3 regions of the Pseudoalteromonas sp. P1-11 genome follow, and region 2 is predicted to be linked to each of the others. Evidence: predicted binding sites of a transcription regulator. Region 2 holds the regulator's gene; each other region holds the start of a gene.

Region 1 (10,426 bases), on a different contig from region 2:
AATAACTTGGTCTGGTTTGTTATCTGCGCCATCGCCTACAACTACATTAGTGTATACAGGGGTACCTAATGCATTTACCGCTGCTGCGTAATTTGTTGGGTCTCCGCTATCAAGTGCGGTTTGCGCTGCAAAAGCAAACTCGGTCATTACCGCTTGAATGTTAGCAAGCTTTGTAGTTTCCCCTGCCGTAGTAAGTGAGGTTACATACGCCTGATAGCCACAAGTTAAAAACGCTTCCATATCTGGTAATAATGTACCACAGTTTGAAATAGCATCTGCTTGTAAAAACTCGTTAAACTCTTGCGACTCTGCTGTACCAGCTTGCGATAATACAGAGCCTTGAATAAATGGCCCAAACGCAGCCGATTCAAGTAAAAAGCTTGCTATACCGCCACCGCCACTGGCAAGTGCTACCGTGTTTACCTTAAATAATGGGTCAACTGTATCTGCAAGCGGAGTATTAGCCTGAGCTATAAATGCAGGTGCAACAATAGAGCCTAAAGAATGCCCTACATAGGTTACATCTTGTGCGTTAATTGTCGCATCATTAATAAAGTTTAAACCTAAGCGTAAGCCTAATAAATCTGCTGATGATTGACGCAAGCTATCACGAGCCACTAACAACGAGTTTAAGTTCATGTAACTTAGTACTGAACCTGTTGTTGCATTAAAGTCATCTGTCCCATCAGCATCAACATCTACACCACGCTCACCATGGCGAGGATGGTCAATCGCCGCTGTGGCAAAACCTTGAATTGAAAGTTGTGCAGTGAGTGCCAACATGCTTTCTTTGTCTGTTGTTATACCGTGTTGCATAATAACAACTGGCCAGCCAGTTTCTGGCATTTCAATTGGATCAAGACCTTGTGAATCACGAATAAAATTAATAACCGGTAAAATAGGTTTGGTTATTTGCACTGGCACATTCGCCATGCTTTGCACTTTAGGAATAGAGTTATACTTAGTTAAATGGCGCGTAGTGTCTAAACCTAAATCACGCAACTGTCCGTCACTTAACGCAGCACAAAGCCCATCATTATCGCTAATTGGCTCTGCAGGGAAAGCCTCGCCTGCTGCAGCTTTGTAACCTAAAACAGCTACCGCGTTGTCACACATACCTTGCCAATATGTATCATTTAAATCGCTTATTTCAGTGCCTGTTGGGGTGCCTAAATACATAGGTAACATAACGCTACCTTTTAAATATTGCACACCAGAGAACGCATCCGATACGCTAACACCCGCAGCTGCAAATACTTGCTGCACATTTACCATTGCTTGTTCAGGTACACTTACCATTGGTGTTGGCAAAGCATCATTTTGTAAGCTAGCTGCCAGTAAGTTTTTAATTGTGCCAAGCACAGGACCCGCTGATTGAATAGTCATAGCAGCAGAAAATATAATATCATCTTTTGTAATATCACCTGAGCTTACAACCACATTCTCATAGCTATTTACTGCCGCTTGAAGACCAAGCTGAGCATCAGTAATCAATGGCGCTTCTTCACTTACAGAAGCGTAAGTAGAAGAAGGCTGAATAGAACGCCCTTGAGAGTCTTTTAATCCAGTGGTTAATACATTTATGTAAGAACTTCCTGGTGTGAAAGGTTTTAATGGGATAATAGCAACTGCATCGCCAGAGGCTTGAGAAATGAAGTCTACGCCGTAGGTTAATTCACCTACCAATTTACACGCTGAACCAGCTGTAACAACAGCACATTCTGCGTCAGTTAAGCTTGCGCCCATAACCACTTCAAAAATTCTTACTGTACCAGGCGACGCTGCAGAGGTTTCATCAAGCGATACACCTGTAGGGAAAGTTAAATCAATTTTGTAAGGCACTTGCGATGACCAGCCATCTAACGCACCTAGCGCTAATTGCGGATCTGCATAAGCAGTGCGAGGCACAGAGACGTTATCATCGTCTAATTCACCTGGAATATTAATTGTGCCGTCTTGAGTGCCGCTCATTAATAAATCGTTAGGGACAGATAAAACCCCATTCGCAGGGTCAAAGGTCACCGTGGCATTAGGTATTATGGTTGCAGTATCGTTTTTAACATCTTCTAATGTTTCTCCGCCGCCACAACCTGCTAACGCAGCTGTAACCGAGAGTGAGAGTAGCATTTTTTTCATATTGTTGGCTCCGCACATATCTTTATTTTTATAGTGTGTTCGTTCAAAGTAAGTGTGTTTAATCAGTGTAGTAAAGTTAAAACAATGTAATCAGTTTATTAATGAGACATTAGACCAGTTAAACTTAACGTAAAGTTTATAATTCCGCCACCTAAATTTTCAATAAATTCGATTACTTGACGATTTGCTATGTTAAAATCAAAAAAATTTTATAAATTGGTATTTATATGCAAACTTATCAAGCAACTCCAAATGCACTTCAAAATAAAGTAATTTTAATTACAGGTGCCGGCGATGGTATTGGCCGCGTAGCAGCAATTACCTACGCAAAGCATGGCGCGACAGTTATTTTACTTGGTAAAACTACAAATAAGCTCGAATGCGTTTACGATGAGATTGTCAATGCTGGTTACCCTCAGCCTGCTATTGTGCCAATGGACTTAAAAGGCGCGACAAAACAAAACTACCGCGATTTAGCAGCTACAATCGAAAGTCAATTTGGCCGATTAGACGGCTTATTGAATAATGCCGGTATTTTAGGGTCGCTAGGGCCACTTGAGCACTTTTGCTCTTCTACGTTTGAAAACATCATGAAAGTGAATGTTACTGCGCAAGCAATGATCACCAAAGCGCTATTCCCTGTGCTGCGTAAATCAGAAAATGCCTCTATTGTTTTCACTTCATCAAGCGTTGGCCGTAAAGGGCGCGAATTTTGGGGGCCTTATGCAATATCTAAATTTGCAGTTGAAGGCATGATGCAAACATGGGCCTGCGAAGTAGGTAAAACCAATATCCGTGTAAATTGTATAAACCCTGGCGCAACGCGTACCTCTATGCGCGCATCAGCCTACCCAGGGGAGGATCGCGATAAGCTTGCTACCCCCGAAGATTTAATGCCAACGTATTTATATTTAATGAGTGATGACTCGAGCGATGTAAACGGTGAATCTCTCGATGCGCAACAAAAAAAGTAAACTACATTTTGTCCCGTCCTGAAATAGGTTGACGGCTTTAATGAAAGACTTGGTGCGAAAGCGCCAGGTCTTTTTTATGCACTTGATTTGGTGTTTTCATATCCAAACTTAAGTGCGGTCGCATTTCATTGTATATAAATATCGATTCTTCAACGAGCTGTTTTAACTCTGCCATATTGCGACATTTATACAGTAAAAACTCTTGCTTTAATATCCCGTTAATACGCTCTGCTAATGCGTTTTGATAACAGTCATACCCATCGGTCATCGATGGTCTAATGCCCTCTTTTAATAGCGCATTTTGATATACTTCAGAGCAATATTGTAAACCTCTATCTGAATGATGAATGGCATCACGTTTATATACGCGTTGCTTAATTGTCATTTCTAATGCTCTGACTACATCGGTTGCTTTCATTTCATCACTCAGCTCATAACCCATTATTTTTCGACTGTAAGCATCAGTGACTAACGATAGGTAATGCACGCCTTGCGCTGACTTTACGTATGTAATGTCACTAACGAAGACTTCCTCGGCCGCAGTAGGCATGTATTACTTTAGTAAATTGGGATACTTGCGCATCCAATGGTTACTGTTTGTTGTTTTAGTGTAATTTTTCTTTGGTTTTACAAGAAAGTCATGCTCTCTCAAATAATCAAAAAAAAAAATCACGACCTAGTTTAATGCCACGCTCTTGCAGGTCTGGCTTTATCATCAGATAAAGTTTCTTCCCACCAATACGAGGCATGAATTGCCGCCAGTACATCACTAATTCTTTGACTGGCTCCAATTCTTTATTCCGAGCATCTATTCTGCGCATAGCTTGATAGTAACCTTGTCGCGTTACGCCATATGCACGGCATAACGGAGTAAGCTTTATTTGATGGTTTTCTTTTGCGCGCGTGATAGCTCGGATATGTACTTTTTTCGCAAGCCCGCTCCATATTCTTCATCCATAATATTAATCATTTCATCTTTGATTAAATCCTTTAGGCGTAACTCTTCTATCTCGCGCTCTAAACGTTTAATTTTTTGTGCTGGGGTTTCTTTCGATTTAGGCATGTTGGCTATATAAGTTGGTTTAGACCAATCTAATTTACCATGTTTTCGCAGCCATACCAGAACGGTACTGCGGCCTTGAATACCGTAATGACTTTGCGCTTGTTTATAGGTGAAGTCGCCTTTTTCTACTTGCTCAACAATAGATAATTTAAAGCCTAATGTATAATCTCGCTGAGTACGCTTAACGTCTTTAGTTTTAGTGGTTTTCATAAAATAAGTCCTAAATGTGTAAACACATTTCAGGACAAGACATTTTTAATTATAAAAAAAGCCGCATACATTGCGGCTTTTTTGTCGGTAATCTTTTTGTAATTATACCTATTCGCTTAATTAAGCGAGCTACTTTGAGGCTAGAAAAACGTGTTATTCGCTTGGCAAAAAATTCGCTATTTAGCTGTGCTAAATGAGCATTTTTTTACCTAGGTAACGACACGTTTAGCCCCGCAAAATGATTAAGTATTATTACGTATTGGTATTACTTACGCTTAGTTTGCTTAACACGTTGGTTATGCTTTTTAACCGCTTTACGAATTTGGTTAATTTTAGCACGCTTATCTTTGCGTTTTTCAGGCATAACCGACAGTTTAGTTTGTGTTTCGCGGCCTAATTTAACGGTTTTACGTAAATAGTTGACGGTTTCTAAATCAAGTTCAGCCCAGCCACCTTGAGGAAGGCGCTTATCTAGCTCTAATTTTCCGTAACGAATACGAATAAGGCGCGATACTTCTACATCCTGCGATTGCCATAAGCGGCGAACTTCGCGGTTACGTCCTTCGTTTAGCGTTACATTGTACCAACGGTTAATGCCTTCACCACCCAAAGATTTAACCGTTAAAAACTTAGCTGGACCATCTTCTAGCTCTACGCCACGCGTTAGGTTTTTAATGGTTTCATTGGTCACTTCACCAAATACACGGGCTGAATATTCACGCTCAACTTCATAACTTGGGTGCATTAAACGGTTCGCTAACTCACCATCGTTGGTAAATAACATTAAACCTGCCGTGTTAATATCTAGTCGACCAACAGCAATCCAACGCTCACCTTCTATGCGTGGCAAACGGTCAAAAACGGTACGACGTCCTTCAGGGTCTTTACGTGTACTTAACTCCCCTTCTGGCTTGTTGTACATAATTACACGACAAATACGGTCGGCTTTTTCTTCAATTTTTACGCTGTGGCCATCAACACGTATTAAGTCTGTTTCCTCAACACGGTCACCTAATTTAGCCACTTTACCATTAACACTAACGCGGTTTGCATCAATGTATTTTTCCATTTCACGTCGTGAGCCTACCCCTGCACGGGCTAGGACTTTTTGTAACTTTTCACCTTGAATACTCATTCGGATGGTTCTCTCACAGAAGGATCACTTAATAACTGGTTTATTTTACTTTCCTGTTGCGCTGGCAATGCAGGGAGTTCATCTAAACCGGTTAACGAAAAATAATCTAAAAATAATTTTGTTGTTGCATAAAGCGCTGGTTTACCAGGTACTTCTTTATGCCCTACTACTTTAACCCACTCTCGCTCAAGGAGGGTTTTAATAATTGCTGATCCGGTTGTTACGCCTCGTACTTGCTCTATTTCACCACGCGTTATTGGTTGCCTGTAGGCAATTAACGACAATGTTTCTAGTAGTGCGCGAGAGTACTTAGGTGCCCGTTCTTGCCATAAATTACTAAGCCAAGGGCTTAAACTACTACACGCTTGAAAGCGATAGCCACTGCCTACTTCAACTAGCTTAATGCCACGTGTTTGATAGTGGGTATGTATAGCGTCTATTGCAGTGTTAATTCGTGACATTGAAATAGCTAAATCAGCCAATACGGTATCTTTTAAGTGGCGTTTGCTAACAGGTTTGTCTGCGACAAATATAGCCGCTTCAATGATCTCAATTAATTGTTCATCACTAATTCGACGACCCGCCATAATAATTTGCTTTGCCCTTTAAAATACGTAGCCATCTATTATGACAGAACATCGCAAAAGGGGGAAAATATATCTGCTTTTAAAACAAATTAAATGCACAAAAAAGCCAGCAATTAATGCTGGCTCTTATGTGTAGCGTATTTAGCTAATATTAGCTGTTTTTATAATGCTTTAGTGCATCATCTTCAGCAACGGCTTTACCGTATTTGCTAATGTAGCCTTTAAACTCACCTTTACTGATGCGTTTATCATTGTTGCCATCCATGTAACCAAAATGGTTTGAAATATCATCATCGTCAGCTTCTTCTACTGAGATGTAACCATTTTTGTCGTTATCTAAACTTCTAAAATCATTTTCGATTTTATCAAATTTAGCTATTTTAGCTTTAAACGCCGACTCACTTACTTCGCTATCAGTCGCTACCTTACCGGTATTTAACTGCATGTAAGTGTTAAATTCTTTACGACTGATCTCGTTATCCATATTGGTATCAATATTTGAAAAGTGGCCCCAGATGCTATCGTCATCTGCTTCTACTTTTGAAATATAACCATCACTGTCGTTATCTAAACTTGCAAAATCGCTATCGATTTTTTCAAGGCCTTGGTTTGAGGCACAAGCGGCTAAACTTAACGAAGCTAAAATAGTTGTTGCGAGTGTTAACTTTTTCATAAGACGTATCCTTGTAGTTAGTAAATGTCACTTTAACTAATACAAGTCCAATGCCAAAGTGCACAAGCCGCCAACAATCAATAAGTTACGTGTATTTAGCTTATTTTATATACATTAATCAATTACTTAGCTTTGCAATGATTGCTGCATACCTTGTAATTTTTGCAAAAAAATACCCAGTACAAACTGGGCATTATTTTAATCTACATGTTACCGCGCAATTAGATTGCTGCGTTTTGGTAACGCTTTACAAATTCAGTTACGTTTTGTCCGTTACACTTTAATGAGTTTAAGTTACCAATTTTTTGGCGAACAGGCGCAAGGCCTTGCTTTAACGCTGTGATACATAACTGTGTTTCTTGGTGTGCATCTTTTGCAAACACTTCAACTTTTGATTCAGCAGCTTGGTTAGACGTTACTTTTTTAGCAATGTCGCGAATATCTTGACCATTACATAAAACACTTTTAGAAAAACGCGATAAGTATACACCGTGTTGTGCTGCTTCTTTACGCGCTGCGCTAAAGCCTTCATTTGCACTTAATACACATAATTTAGATTCAAGTTTATTATCTTGGCTAAAGTAAGTGTTGCTTTTTGCTGATACAGACGCAGAGGCTAATAAAGCAGTAGCTAAAAGTAATTGTGTTTTCATGAGAGAGATCCTATTTGAACGACTAAACAAGTAATTTTTGCGCATTATATATTCAATCATTACGAGATCAATTGAATTTTTTATTTATTTAAATAATTAATAAAGCATTTACAATGTTTAAACTTTACGCACCAATTGATCAACATTTGCGCAGCTATTTTCTCATTTCGATCATGTTATGTAGGCTTATTTACTGATACAATTTAGTTATAAAAACAGAGTCTAATTAAAGGTAAATTTTATGAAGGTTATTTCTTTCAATATCAATGGTCTGCGAGCTCGCTTACACCAGTTACAAGCAATTATAGATAAACACCAGCCAGACATTATTGGTTTGCAAGAAATTAAAGTTCATGATGAGGCGTTCCCTCTCGAGGACGTACAAAAAATGGGTTACCACGTTTATTTTCATGGTCAGAAAGCGCACTACGGTGTGGCAATGTTATGCAAAAATGAGCCTAAATCGGTCTTAAAAGGTTTTGCCAGCGACACTGAAGAAGCACAAAAACGCATGATAAGTGTGACAGTTGAGCAAGAAAATGGCCGCGACCTAACGGTAATGAATGGTTATTTTCCACAAGGCGATAATATAAATCACGAAACAAAATTCCCTTATAAGCGCCAGTTTTACAAAGATTTAATGACCCATTTACAAACAAACCACACGCCCGATGAAGACGTTATCGTTATGGGCGATATCAATATTTCGCCTACCGATTTAGATATTGGTATTGGTGAAGTAAACGCTAAACGCTGGCTTAAAACAGGTAAGTGCTCGTTTCAACCAGAGGAGCGCGAATGGCTTGCTAAATTATTAAATTGGGGCTTTAAAGATACCTTCAGAGAGCAAAACCCTGATACAAGCGACAAATACTCGTGGTTTGATTATCGCTCTAAAGGGTTTGTGGATAATCGTGGCCTACGTATTGATGTTGTACTTGCTACCCATGCCCTTGCCGAGCGCTGTATTGATACCGGCATAGATTACGAATTACGCGGCATAGAAAAGCCCTCTGACCATGCCCCTATTTGGTCAACTTTTAAATAATTGCTATGTTAACGCTTAAAATGCAAGGGCTACTTTGGGCCCTTGTTTTAATTATTACCTTTATAAGCGTAGAAAAAAATACCTATAAAGCACTTTATAAAACGCCTGCACGGCAAATAGGGGTACTTGCGTGTGCGTTAGTGTTTGCCATGTTATGGCAAATTAAAGCGGGTATTTTAAGCGGTCTTGATTTACACATTTTAGGTGTAACTGCCGCAACGCTAATTTTAGGGTGGCGCCTTGCTATTTTAAGTAGCCTGCTGGCCAGTGCCCTATTGGCGGCTTTTGCAAACATTGATCTTAACCTTTTGCCCATGCAAATACTGTTTGGTGCATTTATTCCTACATTATTAAGCTACCTTGGCTTTATAATGAGTTATCAGTATTTACCGCGTCACTTTTTTGTTTATATTTTTGTATGCTCTTTTATATTGGCAGGCTTTATTGCATGTCTAAAAATAAGCTTAGGGGCTTTGTTTTATTTGCTTATAGGGCAATATAATTGGCAAGAATTGGCAGATAATTACGTATACCTAAGTGCTATCATTTGGTTTCCTGAGGCAATGCTCAACGGTATGGCCATTACGCTTTTGATCACTTATCGGCCACACTGGGTCAAAACTTTTTATGATAAGGACTACCTAGACTCATGAGTCTGCAATACCAATGCCCTTTATGTAACCACGCACTTTTAAAACATAATTCATCACTTAGATGTGACAATAATCACACCTTCGACTTTGCCAAAGAAGGCTATGTAAATTTATTACCGGTGCAACACAAAAACTCAAAGCAACCGGGTGATTCGCTTGAAATGGTACAAGCAAGACGTGCTTTTTTAGAGCAAGGCTTTTACGCATTTTTACAGCGCGCACTAAGTAATATAATTAGTGAGCGCAAACCAAACGTGCTAATAGATTTAGGCTGCGGCGAAGGATTTTATACTCATGCCATTGCCGATAAAATAGAGGCGCAGGTATACGGCGTCGATATTTCTAAATCAGCCGTAAAATATGCAGCAAAGCGATACCCACAATGTCATTTTAGCGTTGCATCAATTAGCCAGGCGCCTTTTAAGTCAGGCACTGCTGACGTATTACTGAGTGTTTTTGCGCCTCTGTTTGAGCAAGAGCTGGCGCGTTTAGCAGCGCCAAATGCCACATTAGTAGTTGCAAGCCCAGGGCCGTGGCATTTAAAAGAGCTTAAAGAATATATTTATGCAGATGTAGCAAAACACACTGAAATTGACACGCCAAGCGGCTTTATAAAAGCAGATCAAAAGCTCATTACAGAGCAGGTTACGCTTAATTTTTCAGATATTAAAAATTTAATAATGATGACACCATTTGCGTGGAAATTTAGACCTGAACATTGGCAAACTCTTGAAGAAAAAGGCGCCCAAAGCGTCACCCTATCGTTTTACATTACCGAGTTTAGTAAAGCCGATTGATGTTTTAATAACGAGTGTTTGTGAGGAAATTACTAACAGGCTATATTGAGTCAGCTCATATGCCAGAGGGAGTGTTATAAATAAATAGAGCAAAGCGTGCGCTCTGCTCATACACTTATAGATAAATGCGCTCTAAAATTGCTCTTTAGTAAACGCTTTATCCATTTTATCAAACATGTCTTTTAATAAGTGTGCAAGTTCCATATAACGGGGCTTGTTTTCGCTTATTTGGGCTTGATAGCCATTTGCCACCATTTTGGTATATAACTCGTTGTACCATTTTTGCATGCTCGGTTCTAATGGTGTTTCGGCTCGCTTACCTAACCAAAACAAGCCTTGCAACGGCAACGATAAAAAAAACAATGCACTGGCAATCGCTTGCGGTAAAAAATCGGGGCCTAAATAGTTAAGCTGAAAAAATAACGTAAGCATGGCTAATATTGGCATTACAGTAATTGCCAGCTCGGTTGCCTTAATTACTTTAAATTCGTTAAACA
Region 2 (10,426 bases):
TACGAACATCTATACTAACGGCTATTTTGTCATAGTTATCTGAAACACTTCGCACTAAAGAGGGCAGTAAGTTGACCGGAATATTATCTACGCAATAATAGCCTAAATCTTCAACCACGCGTAAAGCAACCGACTTACCTGAACCAGAACGGCCGCTTATGATAATTAACTCCATTTATAGCCCTTAGTATTTACTACGATTGATCAACAATTACTTGATACAGCTCTGCATCGGTTTTAGCACTACGCAGCTGTTTACAAAATTCTTTGTTGCTCAGTTTATCAGCTATGGTTGCCAGAGTCTTTAGGTGCTGTTGGTTATCGCCATCTGGTACGATGAGTGCAACAAAAATATCAACAGGGCAGTTATCAATAGCATCAAAGTTAACAGGGGTGTCGCTAACAAGTACTAAAGCCAGCGGCTCTTCTACGCCACCCATTCTGCCATGAGGAATGGCGATACCCCGGCCAATGCCAGTACTGCCTAGCTTTTCTCTGCTTGCCAGCGCATTAAGAATATCTTGTTGTGGTAAGTAGGGGAGCTTTTCATGAGCTAGCTCACTGATAAACTCTAAAATTCTTTTTTTACTACTAAAAAGGACCGCAGCTTTGCTGCAGTCCTGGCATACTAATGTACTTAATTTCATAATATTAGTGTCTAGCAAGCTTCTCTTTATGTTTTATGACTTGACGATCGAGCTTGTCAATCAACGAGTCTATAGCGGCATACATATCTTGGTGCTCTGTTGAGGCAAATAAATCTGCGCCACTTACATGAATAGTCGCTTCTGCTTTTTGGTTGAGTTTTTCTACATCGAGAATGACATGCACATTGCTAATATGATCTGAGTGCCTTTCTAGCTTTGCAAATTTATTATTTACATAGTCTCTAAGTGAATCAGTTACTTCTACGTGACGACCAGTTAGGTTTAGTTGCATAAGCATTTCCTCTTTGTTTTTTACGTCTTATATCAAACTCTTTCTCTGATTTGACGGTGGAATAGCTAGCGATTCACGGTATTTTGCTATTGTGCGTCTAGCTACTTTAATTCCTTGCTCTGCCAATATATCCGCAATTTTACTATCACTCAATGGTTTAGCTGAGTTTTCCGCGGCAATTAGCTTTTTAATTAGGGCACGTATTGCGGTTGATGAACACTCGCCGCCGTTTTCAGTGCTTACGTGGCTTGAGAAAAAATACTTAAGCTCAAAAATACCACGTGGCGTATGCATATATTTTTGCGTAGTAACACGCGAAATTGTCGATTCATGCATTTCTACCATTTCAGCAACATCGTTTAAAACCATTGGCTTCATGGCTTCGGGGCCATGTTCAAAAAATGCTTGTTGCTGTTTTACAATACAGTTTGTTACTTTGAGCAGCGTGTCGTTTCTGCTTTCAAGGCTTTTTATAAACCATTTAGCTTCTTGTAAGTGAGAGCGAATAAATTGGCTATCACCACTTGATTTTACGGTACGTGACATAGCCGCGTACTGACTATTTACGCGTATTTTTGGCATGCTATCTGGGTTTAGCTCTACCACCCAGCGGCCTTTTATTTTTTTAACCGACACATCCGGTATTACATACTCCGACTCTTCCCTTACTATGGTATCTGCAGGTTTTGGGTTGAGGGTATGTATTAGGGTCATGACCTCTTTAAGCTCGTCTTCTTTAAGCTTAGTCTTTTTCATTAATGTACGATAGTCGCGTGCCGCTAATAGATCAATGTGATCGGTTAAGATCATTTTAGTTTGTTCTATAAAAGGGGTGTCTTTATCAAACTGGTTTAGCTGAATGCACAAGCACTCTTGTAAACTGCGCGCGGCTATACCTACAGGGTCAAATAACTGAATACGCTTTAAAACGGCTTCTATTTCGTCAAGTTCAACTTCAACTTCGTCATCGTTTTCTTGGTTAAAGCTCTCTAAAATCTCTTCGCAACTTAGCGTTAAAATACCCGAGTCATCTACAGCTTCTACAATGGCAATAGCAATGGCTTCGTCAGTTGGGCTAAAAGGAGTAAGCTGAAGCTGCCACATTAAATACTCATGTAGCGTTTCAGTAGAGGCACCTTGATAAATAGACTCATCTTCCGGCATTGGGCCTGAGGATGCCGCAGGGGCTGCGCTCATGTACTCATCCCAAGTTACATCCATTGCCATATCATCGCTAACGGTGTCTTTATTTAAAGCTTCGCCACTGTCTTGCTCGTACTCGCTGGTTGTATCGTCAGCCGATGCGCTTACGGTTACATCATCCGTATCTGCTTTTTGCTCATTTTTTCCAGCCGACTCTTCCGTGTAATCTTGCTCTTCTACTTCTAATAGCGGGTTGCTATCAAGTGCTTCTTGTATTTCTTGCTGGAGATCCAATGTACTGAGCTGCAGCAAGCGAATCGCTTGTTGCAATTGTGGAGTCATTGTAAGTTGCTGGCCCATGCGCAGCTGTAATGATTGCCTCATGTATCTCTAACAATCCTTTTATGTTGTTATAATTAATATTAGCAGATGCTTGTAGGTGTGGCTTAAATGTTACAGCCTAAATTGCTCGCCTAAATAAACATCGCGTACAGTTTTGTCATTTAATACGTGTTCTGGGGTGCCAGATGCAATTAGCTCCCCATGAGAAACAATGTAGGCTTTTTCACAAACATCAAGGGTTTCTCTTACATTGTGATCGGTAATTAATACGCCAATGCCACGGTTTTTAAGATGTTCTATTATTTTCTTTATATCTAACACTGAAATCGGATCAACACCAGCAAAAGGCTCATCCAATAAAATAAATTTAGGGTTTGCTGCCAGTGCTCTGGCAATTTCTACACGGCGGCGTTCACCACCAGAAAGTGCCATACCTTGGCTATCGCGAATATGCTGAATACTAAATTCATCAAGTAAGTTGTTGAGCGTTTCTTCTCGCGCGGCTTTATTGAGCTCTTTACGCGTTTCTAAAATAGCCATTAAGTTTTGATAAACTGTCAGCTTTCTAAATATTGATGACTCTTGCGGCAAATAGCCAATGCCTAAGCGGGCGCGGCTGTGCATAGGTAATAACGTAATGTCGTTATCATCAATAGAAATTTTACCTTTGTCGCTAGGTACTAATCCTACAATCATGTAAAAGGTGGTGGTTTTACCTGCGCCATTAGGGCCCAATAAGCCAACAATGCTGCCGGCTTCTACCTCAAGGCCTACATTTTTTACAACTTGGCGGCCTTTATAGCTTTTTGCTAATAGTTCTGCTTTTAAGGTGCTCATGGTTGACCTTCGTTACCTGTTTTTTCTTTAATTTTTGCTTCAACAGGCACTAAAATTGTGTGGACACGATCCGTAGAGTTTTCGTCTTTTTCTGCGCTAATAAGCTGCTGCTGCATATCGTAGGTAATACTTTTAGCATTAATTTTTTGACCGGCTTGTGCGACTTCAGCATCGCCAACAAGCGTTAAAAAGCGCTTTGCTACGTCGTAACGTACTTCGTTTGCACTGGCGCTCATTACGGTACCATCGTCTTGTTTTTCTTCGAAGTAGGCTGGGCTGCCAGTGGCAATAAGGAGTTGTTTGTTATCCCCTAAGTCTTCACGTTTATGTACTTCAAGTCGGTCGGCTGTAATTTTGCGATTACCATGCACAATTTCGACGTTCTTTTCAAAAATACCTACGTTTTCTTTAAGTTGGCCTTCTTGACGGTCTGCACTAATAGAAATTTGATTTGCTGGCGGTTGAGCAGCAGGCTCAGCAGCAGAGGCGCTAAATGCAAGCATTAGCGATGGGATAATAAGTATTTTAGTGAGTTTATTGGTCATAATATATTGTTCGCGTATGGTTAATTAGTTTTATTACTTCGGTTTTTAAATCGGCTTCAAGGCCTTTACCGACAATTTTTAAATTAGGCCCAGTGACAACCACTGGCTGCTCAGAGCGCATTGTTAGCGCTTTAATGTCGACTTCGATGTTATCGGCATCGATGTTATCTATCATGGCGTTATCAACTAAATTTTTAGCAACTACATTGCCTTCTAAAATAAGTTGTTTATCTTCGTAAAGCGTTGCTTCGTCTGCATTTATTCGCCATGTTTGCTTTTCGTTATACAAGGTGAAAATAGGTTTTTCAAAAAACGTAAAACCAAGCTGTTGGTACAGCTCCATTTTAGCCGCTGTGACTTTATGGCTTATTTTGCCTTGCTCGTCATAGGCTGTTTGCTTAAGCTCTATAGCGGTGTAATCGGGCTTTGCAATTACTTCAGGTTCTTGCTCTGGCGCTACATTGGTTTGGGTAAAATAAGGGTACCAAAGCCAAACCATACAGCCGATGAATAACGCACTGAGTATAACGCGTGCTGCATTCATGAACTGGTGCCTTGTGTTGTAAGCGCTATGCCATTCTCTAGCATAAGTAAGTCTGTGAGCTCTCTAACGGCGCCAAAGCCGCCAGGCATTTGCGTAGTGTAATGCGATAAGCGCTTAATAAGCGGGTGCGCATCGTTAACTGCAACGGCAAAGCCAACGCGCTCCATTACTGGCATGTCAGGGCCATCGTCGCCAATATAGGCTATTTGTTCGTCAGTTAACTTTAAAATGTTTTTGAGTTCTTGATAAGCAATAAGCTTGTCTTCTTGGCCTTGATAAATGTGCTGCACGGTTAAGCTGCTCATGCGAGTTTGCACTATTTCTGAGTGACGTCCCGTAATGACCGCAACTTCAAAACCACTATTGATCAGCGCTTTAATGCCAAAACCATCTTTTGTATTAAATGCTTTTAATTCTTCGCCTTGGTTACCGAGGTAAATTCGGCCATCAGAAAATACACCATCAATGTCGCATATGAGTAGTTTTACTTTTTTGGCGCGTGCTTTGGCATCATCGCTTAGCGGTTGATAGAGATCTTCAAATTGCATTTATAATACTCCTGCTTTTAAGAGGTCTTGCATATTTAAGGCGCCTATTGGCTGGTTTTTATCATTGACCACAATTAAACCATTAATACGTTTGTTTTCCATTATGTTTAGGGCCTCAGCTGCAAGTATATCGGCCGTGGCGGTTGTGCATGACTTAGTCATAACCTGGCTAATAGTGGTGCTATGTATATCAACTCTTTGCTCTAAAATACGGCGTAAGTCACCGTCGGTAAAAAGGCCTGCAAGCTGTTGATTGTTATCTACAATAGCGGTCATGCCCAGCCCTTTGGCTGACATTTCTATTAACGCGTCTTTAATTGTTTGCGTTACACCTATAATAGGGGTGTTTGTGCCGCTGTGCATTACATCTTTTAAAGTGAGCAACAATCGCTTACCTAAACTGCCACCAGGGTGAGAGAGTGCAAAGTCATCGGCGGTAAAGCCGCGTGCTTCTAAAAGCGCAACTGCCATTGCATCACCCATCGCTAAAGTGGCAGTGGTGCTTGCTGTAGGCGCTAAACCTAATAAACACGCTTCTTGTTCTACTTTTATGCATACGTGCACATCGGCAAGTGTAGCCATAGTAGAGAGCGGGTTGCCTGTCATCGATATTATTTTTGCACCAAGGCGTTTAAGCACCGGAATAATATTAAGTACTTCGCTGGTTTCGCCCGAGTTTGATATAAGCATAACCACGTCATTTTTGGTTATCATGCCTAAATCACCATGGCTTGCTTCGCCTGGGTGAACAAAAAAAGCAGGGCTGCCTGTACTTGCAAGGGTAGCTGCAATTTTATTACCAATATGGCCTGATTTACCCATGCCAATAACAATAATGCGGCCTTGGCAATCAAACATGAGCTGACACGCACTATGAAAGTTTTCGTCAACGTATTGTGTAATATCAGCAAGCGCTTGGCGTTCAATGTTTAATACGCGTAAACCTTGCTCTATAAAATTTAGTTGTGCCATTGTTACCCTACTTGACTAAAAATATAACCCTGGTACGCCAAAAATGCGATGAGTAATAGGCCACCTTCTACTCTATTGATACGCTGAGAACCTCTAAAGTTCAATGACATAATAATAAGCGCAAGCGTAGCACCTAACATAATAAGTATGTCGCGGTTTGCAAGTGACGGGTCAACCACTGATGGGTTAATAATACCTGCAAGTGGTAATACCGCTAAAATATTAAATATATTTGAGCCCACAATATTACCTAGGGCTAAATCATCTTCGTTTTTAAGTACACCCGCTACAGAAGCTGCAAGTTCAGGTAAACTTGTGCCAATGGCGATAATGGTTAAGCCAATAACTAAGTCGCTTAAACCAAAGTATTTAGCAATATCGACTGCTGAACCAACTAAAAAGTGTGAGCTAACAGGCAATAAAACCATGCCGACAATTAGCCATAAAACGGCTTTTTTAGTTGGTACATCGTTAGGAACCTCATCGCAGGCTTCTGAAACAAAAGGGTCATCTTGATTTTTGGCGCGCAAAGAAACCACAATCAAGCCGCCAATAAACACAGCAAATGCAACTAGCAATGCCACCCCTTCGGTGAGTGAGAAGTAGTTGTCTGAAAATACATACCACGTAGCCAAGGATACCAGCATAACAAGCGGCATTTCGCGTTTTAAAGTGCTTGATGACACACTCAAAGGGCGTAGCAGCGCAGTAATACCTAACACAAGTAAGATGTTTGTTATATTTGAACCTACCGCGTTACCGACCGCTGTGTCGGTTTTATTTGCCAAAGCAGCCGAGGCCGATACCATCATTTCAGGGGCCGAAGAACCCATAGCAACAACCGTTAAGCCAACAATTAAAGTAGGGACTCCAAAGTTTTTAGCAAGCGCTGCCGCACCGTATACAAATCGGTCGGCGCTCCACACAAGTGCAGCAAAACCAAGAATTAAAATAACAAACGAGGTAACCATTATGTTAAGCCAGATGTTCAAAATACAGATGGCGCGAATAGTAACAAAAGCCAACATGAAAGTATAAGCAAAAGAGCAGGGTCTACTATTGCAGTGCGTGAATTTTATGCGCTTAAGCAAAGGTTAAGGCAATTTACTTCAGCCTTAGAGCGCTTTTTGTAGGCGTATTACAAAATCTTACGAATTGTTTTTTCCATCTTGGCTAAAAAACCCTTAAAATAGGAGCACGAGTGAACATTGTTACGGAGAGCGACTTGTCGCAATCAATAGTAGAAGTCAAGGATGTTAGCTTTTCGCGAGGCGATAGAACCATATATAAAAATATGAGTTTTAGTGTTCCTAAAGGTAAGATAACAGCGATTATGGGGCCAAGCGGAATTGGCAAAACCACAATGCTACGCTTAATTGGTGGGCAGCTTAAGCCTGACGCCGGCGATATTTTATTCGAAGGTGGCAGTATTCCTAGTATGTCGCGCAAAGAGTTATATGCGGCACGAACCAAAATGAGCATGCTGTTTCAAAGCGGTGCGTTATTTACTGATATGTCGGTATTTGACAACATTGCATTTCCTCTGCGAGAGCACACCAAGTTAAGTGAAGCGTTAATTAAACTAGTCGTATTAATGAAACTGCAAGCGGTGGGTTTACGCGGTGCTAAAGATTTAATGCCTTCTGAGCTTTCTGGCGGTATGGCCAGACGAGCAGCACTTGCACGTGCTATTGCACTGGACCCAGAACTTATTATGTATGATGAGCCTTTTGCCGGCCAAGACCCAATATCTATGGGCGTATTGGTAAAGCTTATTAAGTCGTTAAATGAAGTGCTAGGTTTATCATCCCTTATTGTAACCCACGATGTGACGGAGGTAATGAGTATTGCCGATCACGTTATTATTATTGCCGATCAAGGCGTAATAGGGGCTGGGACACCGGATGAAATGCGTAATCATGAATCTCCATTAGTACAGCAGTTTTTAAAAGGGTTATCGGATGGACCTGTGCCATTTCATTATCCTGCACAAACGTATGCTGATGAGCTGTTAGGAGAAAACGCTTAATGTTGGATTTATTTCAAAAGTTAGGTCATAAAACGCTGGGGCGTTTTGCTGCATTAGGGCGCTCTGCCAACATGCTTTTTAATGCATTGTGGAATGTACCTAACTTTAAAAAAGGCACACCGCTGTTAGTGCGCCAACTTTATATGGTTGGTTCGCAATCATTATTAATTATTATGGTGTCGGGTTTGTTTATTGGTATGGTGCTTGCGCTGCAAGGTTACACTGTATTGGTTGGCTATGGCGCCGAAGACAGCCTAGGCCCATTAGTTGCGCTTAGTTTATTACGCGAACTAGGCCCTGTGGTTACAGCGCTATTATTTGCTGGGCGCGCTGGAAGTGCGCTAACGGCAGAAATAGGTTTAATGAAAGCCACCGAGCAACTCTCTTCACTAGAAATGATGGCCATTGATCCTCTCAAGCGCATTATTGCACCGCGCTTTTGGGCAGGTTTTATTAGTATGCCATTGCTTGCACTTATTTTTTCTGCGGTTGCTATTATCGGTGCTCATTTAGTTGGGGTTGATTGGTTAGGCGTAGATACCGGCAGCTTTTGGTCGATAATGCAATCGCAAGTATCGTTTCAAGAAGATGTATTAAACGGCATGATCAAAAGTTTTGTATTTGCCATGGTAGTGACCTGGATTGCGCTTTATAAGGGCTACGACTGTATCCCAACCTCAGAAGGGATCAGTAAAGCAACAACAGAAACAGTCGTACACTCATCACTGGCAGTATTAGGGTTTGACTTTATTTTGACAGCGGTAATGTTTACCAGCTAATAGGGTATAGATAATGAATTCACGGAAATTAGAGATTTTAGTTGGCTTTTTTGTCGCATTAGGCATTTTAGCGTTTGCAATGTTAGCACTTAAAGTGGCTAATTCGGGTATTAGCGGGTCGGGCGAAACCTACACGCTAAATGCAAAGTTTGAAAATATCGGCTCACTTAAAGCGCGTGCACCGGTAAAAGTAGGCGGTGTAGTGATAGGCCGTGTTGAATCTATTTATGTACACCCACAGGAGTTTTTGCCTGTGGTAAATATGACGATAGATGCACAGTATTTATGTCGTTTTTCAGACACTAGCTCAATCTCAATTTTAACATCGGGTATTTTAGGGGAGCAGTACTTAGGTATTCACCCTGTTATTTCTCCTAATGCAGCAGAGCAGCGCTGTTTAGGTGAAACAGTAACCGAAAACGCACAAGATCAAGCAATCGATGAGTTATTTGGCGTAGAGAGCAAAGCGTTAGGTGATGGTGATTCAATCACAGATACTAAGTCTGCACTTGTTTTAGAAGAGTTAATTGGGCAGTTTTTATTCAACCAAGGTAGTGAGTAATTATTATGTTGAAACAGTTTTTAGCCGTTATTGCACTTGGTGCAACCCTAGCTGTGCAAAGTGTTAGCGCAGCCGAAGTTAAACTGACAGATCCTAACAAAATGGTGCGTCAGGTAGCAGAGCATACATTTGAGCGCATTAAAAAAGATCAACTGCTTATCACTAAAGATAAAGAGCACCTTCGTGTTATTGTAGAAGAAGAGCTGATGCCTTACATAGACTACAAATATGCAGCACTTCGTGTGTTGGGTAGTGAAGTGTCTAAAGTGCGTGCAATTACCGATGAAGCCGAAAAAGCCGAAGCAATTAAAGACATCCAAGAATTTATTGGCGCGTTTAGAGGCTATTTAGTTGCTACTTACGCGGGGGTATTTACTCAATACACTGACCAACATGTAGAATTTGGCGCAGAGCAACCATTTAAAGGCAAAGATGTAGTTGTAGTAAAAACTAAAATTACAGAAGATGGCAAGCCTGACATAAAAATTGATTTTAAAGTGCGTGAAGATCGCAGCGGCGAGTGGCGCGCATACGATATGATTGCAGAAGGAATTAGCTTACTCGATGCAAAACAAAGTGAGCTACAAGGTATTTTACGCCAGCAAGGTATTGCACACGTAAGCAAATTACTAGAGCAAAAGAGCCAGTTACCTGTGCAATTTAGAGGCAACAACAGCAATGACTAAATTGGCAATTAGCCAAGTAGATGAGCAGCACTATAGGGTAAGTGGTGAACTTACCCACAGCTCAATTGGCAATGAACAGCTTCTGAACGCCAAGTCATTAAGTAAGCATAAAACCATCTATTTTGACCTTTGTGAGGTAATGAGGGTTGACACAGCGGGCTTAGCTTGGTTAATTCACTCTTTTGCTGAATTTAAGCAACAGGGCACACGCCTTGAATTGCAAAATCCACCTGAGCAATTGCAAAATTTAATGCAGTTGGGTCAGGTAACAACTTTATTTGAGTGAGAGTTATGGAAACTAGCCAAGTCGAAACATTATTACGCGACGAACTTCAATTATCTGAAGTAAAAGTAAAAGCCAATGGTAGCCATTATGAAGTAATTGCAGTAGGTGAGTGCTTTGACGGTTTAAGCCGCGTTAAAAAGCAACAGCTAGTTTATGGCCCATTAATGAATACTATTTCAGACGGTACAATTCACGCTGTATCAATTCGTGCATT
Region 3 (10,426 bases), 130 kb from region 2:
TCAAAGCGTGCCATTGAGGTGTTAATAACCTCTTCTAAGTCCGTGGTATTAATTTGTGCCCAACTATTAAAAGTGGCACTGGCAAGCAACGCTAAACTGGCTAATTTGGTGAGTTTCATGGTTATCCTTATTATTTTTGGTGCACTGCAAATTCAATATCAGCACGCTCTTTATTTGTATCGGGCTTATGCGGCCGATTAAGTATTGCATCACTGTATTCTTTTGGTACGCCCGCCTCAAGCGCGCCGCGATGAACGTGCTGAATATACCAGTCGTATGGCAGTACATCGTTATCGTGAGTGTTAGCAATATAGCAATGGGCCTCTATTTGCTCCCCATCTAACAAAGTGGGCTTAATAGCCACGCAATCGTAGCCTGGGCCTTCTATGGTATCTAAAATTGCTTTTTCGGCTTCATCAAGTTCATACACCACGCCATAGACCAAGGCGTTTTTGTCATCACTTTTTTGAATACTGCACTTACCCGAGCCATCTTTAAATAACATATTAAACGTAAGCTCGTAGCCTTTTAGTACAGCTGTGCCAACTCGCTTTGCTTTTGGTAAACGCGCAAGCAAGCGGTTAGAGGACATATTCGATCCAAACGAAAAATTATAAATAGGCATGACTTCTCCCTAGGGTTAAATTACTACACGAATGGCTAAAGCAATTAAAATAACACCTATACCCCGGTCAAACCAATAGCCGCTTTTTTGAAAAAATGCCCGTACACTGGGTTTTGACAGCACTAAAGAAAGCATAGAAAACCACACCCACGTTGCCAGAGCCATATAAACCCCATACACAACCTGCACGCTAGTTGGTGTAGTTACACTAATAACTAAGGTAAATAACGACATAAAAAAGAGAGTGGCTTTAGGATTAAGCGCGTTGGTTAAAAAGCCGCGCCTAAATGCATGCCATACGCTTTCCTGTGGGGTAGTTTTGTTTTCTATGTTGTCTGTTTTATTTACCGGTGGTTTGGCAGCTCTTAATGCTTGTACGCCTAAATAGGCTAAATACGCCCCCGCAACATACTTTAATGCCATAAATAAATTAGGCGATTGCGTTAAAATTAGCGCAACCCCTAATACGCAGTATCCTACGTGTAATAAAATAGCAGCGCCCACACCAGCGCTTGTCCATAGGGCGTTACGCCTGCCCTGCTGTATACTTTGTTTGAGCACCACGGCAAAGTCGGGGCCTGGGCTGGCTACTGCAAAAAAGTGGGCGATGGCAATCAGTAAAAATTCGTCTAAGTAGTTCACAAGTATCCGGTTTAAGTTGGTGCATAGGCAAGCAATAGCGGATTAGCAGAGTTATCAACTAATGCTTTGATCTCTTTTTGGGCTTTTTTAAATTGGCTGCGCAAATGTGGCTTTAAATGTTTTTTAGAGTCACGATCGTTTTTAAAATAACTGATCAGCGCGTGCATAAATACGGTATGGGTTTCGCTTAGTTTCGCTTCACGATTAGCATAAGGGTTATAGCACGAGCCACACCCGCCTTTAAATTGATACACAGTGTTGCTCATCATTACCCCAAACCCTAAAAAACAGGCCAGCGCATCTGCCGCTTGTGGCAAGTAGTCTTTACCGCCTGGCGGTAACACCCCAACATGATGAATTAATACAGTAGCCAGCGTGCCGGCAAAGCTGGCCACTAAATCTTGCGGCTGATTAATTTGATTAGGATTAAACGAGATATTAATCGTGTGGCTTGGCGGTACAATAAGTTGGCTTTGCTCTCCGCGTAAGTGTTCAGCAAATTCAAAATGCGGAAATACTTGCGGCTGTAACTGTTGTGGCGCAACTAATTGTATTGGCCACGCACTCATACCTGCGTAATCACGTACTCGTACAAATACCTTAGTGGCCATTTCCTCAATACTCGATACCGAATCAGGAAAATGCGCCACCGTTGGCAATATTATTTGCGTGTGCTTGGTAAAAAATGCGGCATCAAAGTGCTCTACCGCCCAAATAAAGGTATCAATTAGCCACTGCTGCTCGGCTTGTTCTAGCAGCGGCTTTGATTTAAATAACGCTAACATAGTGTGCTCTTATTTTTGTTCAAGTGCCCAGTTCCAAGCTTGTGTATTGTATAAAGGCACAGTTGAAAGTGCGTGGTGGTGGCTGCCGCTCGACTCTTTAGTCGAGTACGATAAGTACAGTAATGTGCGGTTTTGTGCATCGTAAATACGGCGCACTTTTAGCGATTTAAATAAAATACTTTTTGATGACTTAAACACCACTTCGCCCGACTTACTGCGATCTATTGCTTGTAACATATCGGCTGTAATTGGCCCAGTTTGACGACACGCAATAGACATATCAGAGGGATCTGAAAAATCTAAGTCGGCCTCAATATGGCTAATATGGCACGTAACCCCTTTTACTAGTGGGTCTTGCTGGGAATTTACCACTACATCTTTAGTAGTAAACAGCCCTAAGCTCACCGATGCAACATCATCTGAGCAGGCACTTAAGGTAACCACTGCACTTAATAGCACAGCTAAACGTTTAAAGCGGTGTGGTAATTTCATATTAATCCTTAATTTTGCTTTATAAGCGAAGGTTCACGTGACTGTTTTTATACTACCATCAAAAATTAATACAACTAAATTTAGGCCATTGAGGGGTTAGCGCACAGTTCAGGCTTTGGTACAATTATACGTACGCCCACGTAGTAACTCATAATAGGAAACGCGTAAATGCCGCACATTATTATTGAACACTCAGAAGATCTTCCTGTATTACCGCAAGTACTTGTTGAAAAAGTGCACAACGCGACTTTTCAAAGTGGTTTGTTTGACTTAGAAACCATTAAAACCCGCGCTATTGCTTATCAGCAATACCAGCTCGGTGAAGGAAAAGAAGGGTTTATTCATATTGCGGCGCATATCATGGCCGGGCGCTCTATTGAACAAAAACAAATGTTAAGCGAGAGCTTGCTTGAGTGTTTAAAAACTTATTGCCGAGATTCTGACAGCTTAAGCGTTAATATTTACGACATTCAACACGAAATTTACCGTAAAAATTAACCCGTTTAAAAACGCATTGTTATTAACCTAAGCTTTGGATAATAAACCTCTTAACCAAAGCTTAGCTTAACTAAGGTACAACGCGTTTTTTAGCTTAATGTTGTCACTTTTTTTAAAGCGTAAACTTACCCAGTAAGTCTTTTAATATATTCGACTCTTCATTTAGCCCATTGCATAGCTGCTCTGAGGTTTTCATATTTTGTTTTGTTTGCTCAGCAGAATCAGAAATCATCACCACATTTTGACTAATTTCTGAGGTAGCCAACGTTTGCTCGCGGGTGGCTGTAGCCACTGAGCTATTTAGCTCACTTAGCGTAACAATTTCTTGAGATATACCCGTTAAGGTACTCCCCGTTACTTTTAAACGTTCGGCGTTTTCTAGGGTATTTTTACTGCCAAGCTCTATAGCCGACACCGTACTTGAAGCCTTAGAATTTAACGTGTCTATCATTTCGTTAATTTGCTCGGTCGACTCTGCAGTACGCATAGCAAGGGTTCTTACTTCATCGGCTACAACGGCAAAACCACGGCCGTGTTCGCCTGCCCGCGCGGCTTCTATGGCAGCATTGAGCGCCAGTAAGTTAGTTTGCTCTGATATTGCTTTAATAACATCAAGCACCTGCGTAATTGACTTTATCTCACCTGAAAGCTCAGTTACCGAGGCAACCGAGGTAGCCATGGCGTTTTCTAGCTGCTCCATTTGCTTTATCGTGCTATTTACAAACTCCACCCCTTTATGAGTCGCTTCTTCTGTTGAAGTCGCAATGTCAGAGGCGTTACTGGCACTGTTTGAAATATCTTGTACGGTTACTTCCATTTCGTTAACGGCTGCCGCCACCGTTTGCGTGCTAGATGATTGTACCTCGGCCAAGTTGGCCGCGCCCTGTACTTGTACTAACACATTTTCTGAAATGCTTTTAACGTGGTTTGCTGAGTCCGACACTTGCTTAAACATGCCATGTAGCTGCTCTAAAAATAAATTAAAGTTAGCGGCAAGCTCTGATATTTCGTTGTTATCGTTAGTAGGCAGCCTTACGGTTAAATCGCCATCTTTTTTAGTTAACGCGCTCACTGCAGCAGTTATGTTTTCAATGGGTTTAAATATTTGCGACACTAAAACTCTGGCCAAGGCAAAGCCTATAATGGCGATGATCACACCAAATAATAAATTGCTATTAATGGCACTATTTATTGGCCCGTATAACTGCTGCTCGGGCACTTCTGCCACTAAATGCCAACCTAATGACTCAATAGGCGTACTCGACACAACATAATCTTCGCCTGCCATTGTTTTACTAATAATGGCGCCATTTTTTATATCGTTAATATTAATTTTTTGACCCATTTTACTTCTGTCACTGTGAAGCATTACCTCACCTTCATCAGAGACCAAATACACCACACCGGCTTCGCCAATACGGTATTCGTTAATTAAGTTGATCATAGAATCGAGCGAGCGCCCTACGCCTGTAATGGCGGTACGCTCACCATTAATTTGCAGTGCATAGTTAATAAAAACCACCATGCTATTTGTGGTTTTATCTATATCTAGTGCTATTTCAAAGGGTCTGTTAGAGGATAAAAACTGATCAAACCATACATCTTCGCTTCTATCTATCTGTCTAGATATGCCAATATCGGTGTAATAGTTGTTGGTATTTTTGGAAATTATATAAGCAATAACTGCGTTGTTATCTTTTTTAATACTGGCTAAATAATTAATATAATCGGCTCTTGCTTGCTCACTCTCACCGTTACTTAGCCACTGTTTAACAAAGCTATTTTGCGCAATTTCTTTGGCAACAATTATAGGAGTGGCAAGTTCGAGTTCAATTTTGCTTTTTACTTCACTCAATGCGGTGGGTAAATCAACCTTTGCGAGCTTTTCATCGGTATGATTTTGAATACTATTTGAAAATAAAAATGTAGAAACCGCTAACGGCACAACAATAGCCAAAATAAGACTAATATAAACTTTTTGTTTAAGTAACATACGATACCTGTAAATGGATAAAGGACTTAACTAACACTTGCTTAGAATAAATATAGGATCAGCTGAGCAATAAGCCCAATAATTAGAAAAAATAGAACATAAAAGAAGAGCGTGTATTTTAATTTAATCAACCACAGGAAAGCGAATTAAATTTTAAAGGCGCAAGGCTAGCTAAAACTAACCTCGCGTAAGGTGCACTAGGGTGAATCGGGCCACTCTTGCTCGTTAATTATCCCTTGCGCAATCAGGTTTTTTCTTAATTGGCTAACAGTGTGTTTTAACTCATCACGAATAAGCCTAATTGCGGGCGTTATAAGCTGGCGGCTAGGTAGTACTAACCACATTTCAGTGAGGGGGATTTTGTAATCGGGCATTAACCTTTTTAGTCTGCCCGCTAATAAATCTTCAGCTACATCAATGGCCGATTTTTTGGCTATCCCGGTGCCATCAACACACCAACGCCTTACTATATCGCCATCGTTAACGGCGCGGTCGCTGCTCATTTTAACCTTGTATTTTTGATTATCGTTATACAGCTCCCACCCATCATGCACTACCTCGTAGAGCTTATATAAAAGGGCATTATGATTCAGTAGGTCATCTGGCGTTAACGGCTCACCGTGCTTTTTAATGTACTCAGGCGAGGCACATAGCACGTGTGCAATGTTACAAATTTTAAAGCCGTATAAATTTAGCTCCTGTGCGGCCTCTTTAGTTAAGGCGCGCAGCGCAACATCAATTCCATCACGGTAAAAATCAGCGCGGCTGTCGCTTGCTTGTAAGCGCAGCGTCACTTCACTGTGTTTATCCATAATATTATTTAGCAATACCCGCATAAGGTTGCGCCCCATTTCCGATGACACTGCTATTCGCACTTCACCACTAATAGATTGCTGCTCCTCATGAATAAGCACTTGCCCTTGTTGCAATAAATCGAGAGCCTGCTGACACAGGGGTAAATACCGTTCCCCTTCAGGCGTGAGGCGAATTTGCCTTGTTGTGCGTACAAATATTTGTGCCCCAAGCGCCTGCTCTATTCGCTTTAACGAGACACTTGCAGCCGATGAGCTCATATCTAATTGATTTGCAGCAGCTGTAATTGATTGCAGCTCAGCCACTTTGAGTAATACTTGTAAATCAGCTATTTTCATCAAACCCTCTTATTGCATAAACCAGCATGCGTAACTATAGCGTTATTATCCACGTTTTTGCGAAAGTGTATTTAACTTATGCCCATTTATTGACTGAATTTTAAGCCGTACTATAGCGCTATACCAACTTAACGGAGCTTTTAAATGAAATTTTTACTAAACGCATCAACTCTTGCACTGGTTGCAACACTTATATCAACGCCAGCCTCTGCAGAGCAAAGCACATCAAAAGTTGTTGCTGCAAGCAATATTGACTGGGGTTACTTAAACCCGCTACGTGGTGATAAAAGCCCTGGCGCTGCAGATTTATGGGGAAACCGCACAACCGACACCGCAACAGGCATGTTAGTACGCTTTAAAAAAGGCTTTGAATCTCCGCCGCACATTCACAACATTACTTACCGCGGTATCGTTATTGAAGGGCAAATGCATAATGACGACCCAACAGCTGAAAAAATGTGGATGCCAGCGGGTTCGTTTTGGACACAACCTGCAGGTGAAAACCACACCACTGCAGCCAATGCTGAAACAAATTTAATTTACTTAGAAATCGACTCTGGGCCGTACTTAGTTAAACCAACTAATGCCCAGTTTGATAATGGTGAGCGCCCGTTAAACCTACATGCAGACAACATAGTATGGCTAAACAGCAGCGATTTAAACGACATTAACGCCCAAGGCGTGCAAACCACCTACCTTTGGGGAAGTACAGCCGATATGAACGGCTCAATGATTAAACTTCCTGCCGGCTTTAAAGGTGAAATAAAAACAGATGCAAGCGAATTTCGTGCTGTTGTTATAGCCGGCGCCGTAGAGTACAACTCAAGCGAGCAAGATAAAGCGCAAAACCTAAGCGCAGGCAGCTATGTAGAATCAACCGGTAACTTTACCCACACGATTAAGAACACTAGCGACAAAACAGCCACTATTTACATTCGTACTAACAGTAAGTACCAAGTAGATTAGAAACTACTTATAAAAAGTAAATGGCATAAAAAAAGCGCACTGTTTAGTGCGCTTATTTTTTATTTATTAATACTTAAAAGCTATAACGAGCAGTTAAGCTTACTAAATCTAGCTCGTCCAATGAGGTGTAATTAGCCCCAAGTGAAACGTTGTTATTAATGTAGTAACGTGCGCCCACACTGAAAGATGTTTCACTCTCATCTGCAATATCGACATTGCCTACTCGGCCATCTAGCTCAATATTATCACTTATCATAGAGCGAACACCTACAGATAGACTATAGCCATTTTCGTCATTCGAAGCACTACTTCCACGATACGATGCCTCTAGCTCTACGTTCTCGTAAGTTGCTAAACCATAAAAGTCAGTGTTCGCGCCAATAGCTGTGCGATAACCTATTCCAGCACTAAGCCAGTTTAAGTCCACATCTACACCATCATCTGAATTACCCAGAGTTTGGTATTGACCAGATAGGAAAAAGTTTTCGCCTAATAGCGTACTACCATCAAATGTCCATCCATCTGCATCATCGCCATCAATATCACCGTCAAGATAACCTGCAGCAACATAGTTAAAGTTAGGTGACTCTGCAAAAGCAGCTGGACTTGTAATAACAGCAGTCACTAGCAAGATTGCAATTTTATTCTTTTTCATAATACTTCCTTTTAAATTTATTTTAACAACCTTAAATTGCCCCTAAAAAGTACATAACTAGGTTCTTGATTGCAAATATAAATCTAGCAACCGAACCAACATATGTCGCTGTTATTAGTAAAAAAGAAAAATGATTGAAGCTGGTTTTTAAATAATAGAGGCGGTATAGGCACACAAACAACTAACCTAAATACTGTATAAAAAGTACCGTAGAAAATATTTTGTATTGGCTATAACTATTTAAAAATTGGAAAGCTTTGAAAAGTGGTGGCCCCTCCCAGACTCGAACTGGGGACCTAACGATTATGAGTCGTGTGCTCTAACCAACTGAGCTAAGGGGCCAACTTTGTATAACTACGAGGTAGTTAATTTTTGAAGCGTTTAGCCACTGAGCGACTAAAGCGGGTTGCAGTATAAAAAGTTTTTTAAGGCTTGTCACTAGCAAAAACCTTTATTTTAACAATCAGTAAGCTGACTGCTTAAATAGTAATCTTTTTGCATGCGAATAGGCAGGAAATAACAGAAAAATAAACACAGAAGTATGTAAGCCGCTTTTTTACAATTTTAATAACTATAAAAAAGTGGCCGGCTCACATTGAACACACCACACATTATTTTTTAGCAATAATGTAGATAGCGTGAATTAAACCAGGGAAGTAACCCAGTAAAGTTAGTAAAATATTTAGCCAAAAGTGCATACCTAAACCAACTTGTAAAAATACACCCAGTGGCGGTAATAAAATCGACAGTATTATACGAATGATATCCATGATATAGCTCCTTTAAAAATGACAAGCAAAAAGCCCAGCTAAGCTGGGCTTTTTAGTATAGTGTATTATTCAGCAACAATAGTTAGTTCATCTACTACGTCACGAACATCTTCAGCATTTTTAGCAATTTTTACTGCTAACTGCTTTTCAGCTTCTGTTTCAACAGAACCTTTAAGTTTTACTATACCGTTGTCGGTATCAACGTCGATATCTGTACCGTCAACTTCTGAGTCAAATAAGAAACGTGTAGTAATTACTGTGGTGATTTTAGCGTCAGTTAAGTCGTTATCGTCATCATCCATAGTGTCACGATCTTTGTCGTCCATATCCATGTTTTTCACAACAGTTAGGTTGTTTTCTACATCAGATACGCCATCTAGGCTAATTACAAGTTCTTCAGCTAGCTCTTTATCAAGGTCGCTGTTTACTTTACCTGTAAGTACTACCTTGCCATTTTTTACATCAGTGTTAATGTCAAAGTTGTTTAGATTAGTGTTCATAAGAAGCACTGTTTCTGCCTTACCATCAATCCAAGCATCTTTACTTTCATTTTCCCAAGTGCCCGCTTGAGCACCCATAGCTGTAGTACCTAGAACTAAAGCCGCAATCATAGATTTGTTGAATGTTTTCATAATCTTTCTCCTTTTGATTAAAGACACTCTTATATATGCGAGCTTTAGGCCAACTTTATTAACACTTTAAATTCATGGAGTTAGCTATTTTATTAGGTATAAATAAAAACACCTCCGAGTAAACATTTACAGGCTATTAGGTAAAACTTTCTTAAGTGGTGAAAATAACGATTATATTGCTGTTTTGGTTAATCTATCGTTAATATAATAAATTAAGCGACGCTACTAAAACAATAAATCATTGATATATAAATAGTTAAATTTTGGTACACCACTTGCTATGTACAGTGGTAACTCATATAAAAAGGATTATTCCCATGTCTGTAAAAATTGAAGACCGCCCAATAGAGCAAGTTCGCGAACAAGTGATAGATCAACTTATTTATAACTACAGCCATGGCGTTATTTCCGCTGAAGCCTTTGAAAGGCGCTTAGACAGTGCAATGGAAGCAACCGAAAATACTGCGTTACTTAATTTAGTAGAGGATTTAACCCTTACTACAGATACCCAGTACAGTGCTCAAAAGCAAACGCAATTTGCCCCTAACTACAGTGCCCAACAAGCGGATGAAGAAAACTTAACACTGCGAAGCATTTTAGGCTCAAGCGAGCGTAGCGGCCAATGGGTGGTGCCTAAAGATATTTATATTCAAAACTATATGGGGTCGATTGTTTTAGATTTTACTGATGCTATTTTTGCCCACCAACATGTTACCGTGCATGTAAATTGTATTTTTGGCAGCGAAGAAATTTACGTACCAGAGCACGTTAATGTAGTTTCTAAAATGTTTTGTATATTAGGTAGTTTTGAAAACAAAACGGTGTCGCTTAATAAGCGCCAAGGCCCCACAATTAACCTAGAAGGTAAAACAGTTTTAGGCTCGGTGGAGGTAAAAGTTAAACGCACCATTAAAGAAAAGTTTGTGAGTTTTGCTAATGATTTAAAGGCCCAGCTTGGGGTGAGTAATAAATAATACGGGTAAAAACACAATGGGTAGAAAAGCCATATTATGCGCTTTTCTACACCGTTGTTTACTGCCTATTTTATAAGTCGTTATTACGCTCGCTTGGAATGTCACTCATATACTGCACAAACTCAACCTCGAATCCTGCTGGGTCTAAGTAATATACGTTTTTTCTAAATGGGTTTTCTGCACCCTCTTTATCAATGTTAAATCCGGCGTGTTTTAAGCGCTGTATAACAGCGTCTAGGTTGT

The links. Region 2 encodes sigma-54, which starts transcription at its own class of promoters, with help from an activator protein. Its sites were predicted from a motif close to GTTGGCACGNNNNTNGNNT; they were not measured.
Region 1: a site for sigma-54 is predicted at 6,818-6,836, ahead of AN390_RS06090 (EF-hand domain-containing protein). Genes of this name have one in related genera too.
Region 3: a site for sigma-54 is predicted at 9,245-9,263, ahead of AN390_RS00385 (BON domain-containing protein). Genes of this name have one in related genera too.

What each region holds. Positions count from the first base shown of each region.
Region 1 covers NZ_LJSP01000003.1:74,799-85,224, reverse strand. The annotation lists gene AN390_RS06125 (VolA/Pla-1 family phospholipase) at 1-2,136, opposite strand, end outside; gene AN390_RS06120 (YciK family oxidoreductase) at 2,364-3,110, shown strand; partial or broken gene AN390_RS19610 (IS3 family transposase) at 3,148-4,383, opposite strand; gene rluB (23S rRNA pseudouridine(2605) synthase RluB) at 4,649-5,518, opposite strand; gene scpB (SMC-Scp complex subunit ScpB) at 5,515-6,105, opposite strand; gene AN390_RS06090 (EF-hand domain-containing protein) at 6,257-6,778, opposite strand; gene AN390_RS06085 (hypothetical protein) at 7,000-7,431, opposite strand; gene xthA (exodeoxyribonuclease III) at 7,673-8,479, shown strand; gene AN390_RS06075 (energy-coupling factor ABC transporter permease) at 8,485-9,132, shown strand; gene AN390_RS06070 (putative RNA methyltransferase) at 9,129-9,929, shown strand; gene yfbV (terminus macrodomain insulation protein YfbV) at 10,062-10,426, opposite strand, start outside.
Region 2 covers NZ_LJSP01000001.1:210,820-221,245, forward strand. The annotation lists gene rapZ (RNase adapter RapZ) at 1-175, opposite strand, end outside; gene AN390_RS00940 (PTS sugar transporter subunit IIA) at 195-647, opposite strand; gene hpf (ribosome hibernation promoting factor) at 652-939, opposite strand; gene AN390_RS00950 (RNA polymerase factor sigma-54) at 967-2,466, opposite strand; gene lptB (LPS export ABC transporter ATP-binding protein) at 2,536-3,261, opposite strand; gene lptA (lipopolysaccharide transport periplasmic protein LptA) at 3,258-3,806, opposite strand; gene lptC (LPS export ABC transporter periplasmic protein LptC) at 3,796-4,350, opposite strand; gene kdsC (3-deoxy-manno-octulosonate-8-phosphatase KdsC) at 4,347-4,898, opposite strand; gene AN390_RS00975 (KpsF/GutQ family sugar-phosphate isomerase) at 4,899-5,870, opposite strand; gene AN390_RS00980 (calcium/sodium antiporter) at 5,873-6,841, opposite strand; gene AN390_RS00985 (ATP-binding cassette domain-containing protein) at 7,096-7,899, shown strand; gene mlaE (lipid asymmetry maintenance ABC transporter permease subunit MlaE) at 7,899-8,678, shown strand; gene mlaD (outer membrane lipid asymmetry maintenance protein MlaD) at 8,692-9,240, shown strand; gene AN390_RS01000 (phospholipid-binding protein MlaC) at 9,246-9,926, shown strand; gene AN390_RS01005 (lipid asymmetry maintenance protein MlaB) at 9,919-10,212, shown strand; gene AN390_RS01010 (BolA family protein) at 10,218-10,426, shown strand, end outside.
Region 3 covers NZ_LJSP01000001.1:84,769-95,194, reverse strand. The annotation lists gene AN390_RS00440 (serine hydrolase) at 1-119, opposite strand, end outside; gene AN390_RS00435 (gamma-glutamylcyclotransferase family protein) at 131-625, opposite strand; gene AN390_RS00430 (LysE family translocator) at 641-1,267, opposite strand; gene AN390_RS00425 (hypothetical protein) at 1,279-2,052, opposite strand; gene AN390_RS00420 (CreA family protein) at 2,062-2,544, opposite strand; gene AN390_RS00415 (5-carboxymethyl-2-hydroxymuconate Delta-isomerase) at 2,713-3,042, shown strand; gene AN390_RS00410 (methyl-accepting chemotaxis protein) at 3,155-5,035, opposite strand; gene AN390_RS00405 (LysR family transcriptional regulator) at 5,233-6,186, opposite strand; gene AN390_RS00400 (DUF4437 domain-containing protein) at 6,331-7,152, shown strand; gene AN390_RS00395 (outer membrane beta-barrel protein) at 7,226-7,807, opposite strand; tRNA gene AN390_RS00390 (tRNA-Ile) at 8,073-8,149, opposite strand; gene AN390_RS19540 (YqaE/Pmp3 family membrane protein) at 8,419-8,577, opposite strand; gene AN390_RS00385 (BON domain-containing protein) at 8,643-9,209, opposite strand; gene AN390_RS00380 (LiaF domain-containing protein) at 9,527-10,183, shown strand; gene AN390_RS00375 (VOC family protein) at 10,254-10,426, opposite strand, start outside.